Regions from separate parts of the Shewanella sp. Isolate8 genome, predicted to be linked through region 2. Evidence: predicted binding sites of a transcription regulator. Region 2 holds the regulator's gene; the other holds the start of a gene.
The links. Region 2 encodes FliA, which starts transcription of late flagellar genes. Its sites were predicted from a motif close to CTAAAGNTNNNNNNNNNNNNGCCGATA; they were not measured.
Positions count from the first base shown of each region.

Region 1: the regulator FliA is predicted to act here: its motif matches at 1,322-1,348, upstream of L1D43_RS01740 (DUF5610 domain-containing protein).

Region 1 covers NZ_JAKEVI010000001.1:409,585-411,777, reverse strand. Annotated here, with positions in the region: gene L1D43_RS01745 (ferredoxin--NADP reductase) at 1-231, opposite strand, end outside; gene L1D43_RS01740 (DUF5610 domain-containing protein) at 698-1,279, opposite strand; gene L1D43_RS01735 (phosphoglycerate mutase family protein) at 1,433-1,969, shown strand; gene L1D43_RS19920 (hypothetical protein) at 2,083-2,193, shown strand, end outside.
Region 2 covers NZ_JAKEVI010000001.1:982,218-984,410, forward strand. Annotated here, with positions in the region: gene flhF (flagellar biosynthesis protein FlhF) at 1-204, shown strand, start outside; gene L1D43_RS04260 (MinD/ParA family protein) at 209-1,090, shown strand; gene L1D43_RS04265 (RNA polymerase sigma factor FliA) at 1,083-1,802, shown strand; gene cheY (chemotaxis response regulator CheY) at 1,845-2,193, shown strand, end outside.

The DNA of each region.
Region 1 (2,193 bases), 570 kb from region 2:
GAGCTTAGGCGAAAGCAGCCCGTCGTCGACACTCACCGCCAGCACCTCAAGCAGCGGCGCATCGGGCGCATTGACCAAAGAATAGGCCCGGGCGACACGTTTATCGTCGATATGCAGCGACAACTTGATAAATTGCCCAGCAATAAACTCGCCGATATCCGCCGACAGCTTCAAGGTAAATAACTGATCGCTCCAGTCAATCCGCTCTACAACCTTTGCCTCTCCCCACATATCGCCACCTCTGCTGGCATCAATCGACACTGATACTCCCATGATTCATAGATTTTCTATCCGAGTCAAGACAACAAAAAACCCCTTATATGAAGGGGTTTATCCTAGGGCCTGTTGATCTTTTAAGTTTAATTTTCGTTCAATCTAAACGCGTTTTGCGCGAGGCGAGAGCCATGAAGCATAGTTACTCTATGTGAATGGCGAACAACAAAGAAATCGTCTGGAACGATTTCTAACAGCGTAGCTGACCGCCTGCGGTGAAAGGCAGGAAGCCTTTCATAAAGTGCAGCGCGCGTTTAGATGAACCCGTTGGGCAGCGTTTGTAGGCCATTTCTACGGTGTTATCGCCAGTTTGTGTAGAAGACTACACGACACAGGCTCTGCCTTGTATAAATCACCTTCAAAATGCTGCAAAAACAAACAGCAAAGATCAACAGGCCCTAGCCAAATGGTATCGAAAGAGACGCTATTCTTGCTCAGGCTCCTGATTGAAACTGTCTCTGAATGCCTGCAGCCCTTCCTGTACCAGCCCGTAGGTCTTGTCGACCCCGGCCTCAATGTCACCTTCAAGCACCTTGAGCCCAGAGAGGATATCTTTGGCCTCATCGAAACCTTGGTCTATCGCCCCGCCGATAATGTCCATGAAGGAGCTCAACTGTTCGTCGAACGACATGCCACTGTTTTGCTCCTGGTGTATGGCAAAAAACTGGGTGGCAAAGCTAACGATGCGCTCGGCCGTCGCCTCAGGCGAGGTATCGACCCCTTGAGCCACAGCCGTCTCAATGGCGTGCTCTCCCATAGTGGGCGCCAGCTCCTCATTGATCGCCTCGATTGCCGCCTTATAGAGCAGCTGCATGGGCTCATTGCCTGCGCTCAAGTTCACATCTTGTTGCGCTTCCAGGATCGCCGTATTCATCAACTGTTTACTGGCCGCCAGGGCCGTCTTGTTCTTAGCCACTTCGGAGACTTGCTGACCATGGTTAGTCGTCGAATCTGTCTTGTTATGCGCCGCCGCAGATACGGCTCCGCCGTGATTTTGAATCTCCATAATCGCCTCGCTCACCAAATTAAATTAACCCTCAGCTATAATTATCGTCCATTTTATAAACAACTTTAGCCCTAAGGCCCAATTAATCTGTCATCGGCATACTCAGCGAAATAGGATATGCTAGCCAACTCGTTTAGACAGATAGGGATGGTTATGTTCCGACTCATCAGCTTTGGGCTTCTCGCCCTATTAGGTTACCTGCCTATAGCACAGGCCAATGCGGCGATTGTCAGTAAGACAGTGATTCTGGTACGTCATGGGGAAAAGACCACTCAAGGTCGCGACCCTAGCCTGAATGACGCAGGCAAGTTAAGGGCACAAGCCTTGGTAGAGAGCCTGACCGATACCCCACTCACCCTGGCCATATCGACACAATTTAAGCGCACCCAGGAAACTTTGGCGCCGCTTATCGCCGCGAAAGGGATTCCTCTGATCGTTATCGACGCAGGCAGGGAGATGGACAAGCATATAGCGGCTATCGTCGATAGCATCATGGCGCAGGAAGGCAATGTGGTCATTGCGGGGCATTCCAATACTGTACCACTGATCATCAAGGCACTGAGAGGACCAGAGATACCTCAATTGGGAGAGGATGAATATGACAATTTATTTATCCTTTCCCTGCACCAAGATGGCCCAAGTAGTCTGATAAAAACCCAATATGGTGCAAGTTCAAGCAATACCCAATAAGGATTAGACATTAGTCTAGATAGCGCTAGCTTTATAGACTAAACTTGATTACATTAGCGATATATGGATTAGCAGCAGGTGCTGGCAATAAGCCCAGCCATGGAGAGTCACAGGTGAGTAATTCGTTTTTTGGAGCGGGAAATAAAAGTAAACCCTTGTCGGTTAGCTGCCAAAACTGCAACCGATTAACGGTTATCGAAGGTGAGACCATCTGCTTCAAGGGT
Region 2 (2,193 bases):
GTGGCCTTGGCGCCGGCATTGAGTGTGTTGATTCAAAGTGGATTACCCTTGAGTTATGTCACCGATGGCCAGCGAGTGCCAGAAGATATGCAAGTGGCCGACACCTTAGCCTTAGCCAACAAGGCCCTGTCGGTACTCGAAAAGAAAGTGCAACCAATACAGAATAACGAAAGGTCATATGAACAGGCCTACGCATTTGAGTAATATAATGAGTCGGGATCAAGCAAGCGGTTTACGTATGATGAATCAACCATATAACGAAAAAGTAAAAGTAATTGCCGTAACCGGTGGTAAAGGTGGCGTAGGTAAAACCAGCGTATCGATCAATACCGCCGTCTCCCTGGCCGAGAAGGGCAAGCGAGTGCTTGTGCTCGATGCCGACTTGGGTCTAGCCAACGTCGATGTCATGTTGGGCCTAAGGGCTGAGCGCAATCTGTCCCACGTATTATCCGGTGAGGCCGACCTTGACGAGATCATCGTTCGTGGTCCAAAGGGTATAGGCATTATTCCAGCCACTTCCGGTACCCAGGCCATGGTGGAGCTGACACCTGCGCAGCATGCCGGCCTAATCCGCGCCTTCAGTGAGATGAAGACCCAGTTTGATATCTTGGTCGTGGATACCGCTGCCGGTATCTCGGACATGGTGCTCAGTTTCTCTCGCGCCTCGCAAGATGTCTTGGTGGTGGTCTGTGATGAGCCGACCTCTATTACCGATGCCTATGCTTTAATTAAGATTCTGAGCCGCGAGCACGGCGTATTCAGATTTAAGATTGTGGCCAACATGGTCAGAAGTTTGCGAGAAGGGATGGAGTTGTTTGCTAAACTTAGCAAGGTAACCGACCGTTTTCTCGATGTGGCCTTGGAGCTGGTTGCGACTATCCCATTCGATGAAAACCTTCGTAAGTCAGTTCGTAAACAAAAGTTGATCGTCGAGGCGTTTCCTAAGTCGCCGGCGTCGATTGCTTATCATGGTTTGGCTAATAAGATCATTAGCTGGCCAGTGCCACAACAGCCGGGCGGCCACCTAGAGTTCTTTGTGGAACGTTTGGTACAACGTCCAGAATATCAAGAGGATCGTACGAGTGAGTAAAGCCGCTGCGTATACTTGTTTAGATAACAAAGCTTCTATTGTCGAACAGTATGCACCGTTGGTTAAAAGGATTGCTCACCATTTACTTGCTCGTCTGCCCGCCTCGGTGCAATTGGATGATCTGTTACAAGCAGGTATGATGGGCCTGCTCGAAGCCTCGGCCAAGTTCGACGGCAGCAAGGGGGCTAAGTTTGAAACCTTTGCCGGAATACGCATTCGTGGCTCTATGCTCGACGAGATCCGCCGTGGCGACTGGGTACCCAGGTCGGTTCACCGCAATCAACGCCGCATAGCACAGGTGATTGACGAGCTAGAACAAGAACTTGGACGTGACGCAAAAGACAATGAAATTGCGGATCGACTTGATATGCCGCTCGATGAGTACCATCATATTCTTAATGATGTTTCAGTCGGGAAAGTAGTTGGAATTGAAGATCTTGGCGTATCGGTCGATGTAGTAAGACAGGAAGATGATCACCAGGACGACGCATTTGAATCTCTGGCAGAGACACAGTTTCATGAGGCCCTCGTGGAAGCGATTAAATTACTGCCAGAAAGAGATGGATTAGTTTTGTCGTTATATTATGACGAAGCATTAAATTTAAAAGAGATCGGTGCCGTACTTGATGTCAGCGAATCCCGAGTAAGCCAGATACACAGCCAGGCGATGCTCAGACTCAAAGCGAAACTCAAGCATTGGACCAAAATATAACGATTACATGAGCAATATAAAAACAGCTCCGCGGAGGAAACCTTGGACAAGAATATGAAGATTCTCGTTGTTGACGATTTCTCAACAATGAGACGCATCATCAAGAACTTGTTGAGAGACTTGGGTTTTAATAACACTCAGGAAGCAGATGACGGTTCGACAGCCTTGCCTATGTTGCAAAAAGGCGATTTTGATTTTGTCGTGACCGATTGGAATATGCCTGGGATGCAGGGGATCGACCTATTAAAGGCTATCCGTGCCGATGACAACCTGAAACACATTCCTGTGTTGATGGTGACTGCGGAAGCGAAAAGGGAACAGATCATCGCAGCGGCCCAGGCCGGCGTGAATGGCTATGTGGTGAAACCTTTTACTGCGGCGACATTGAAAG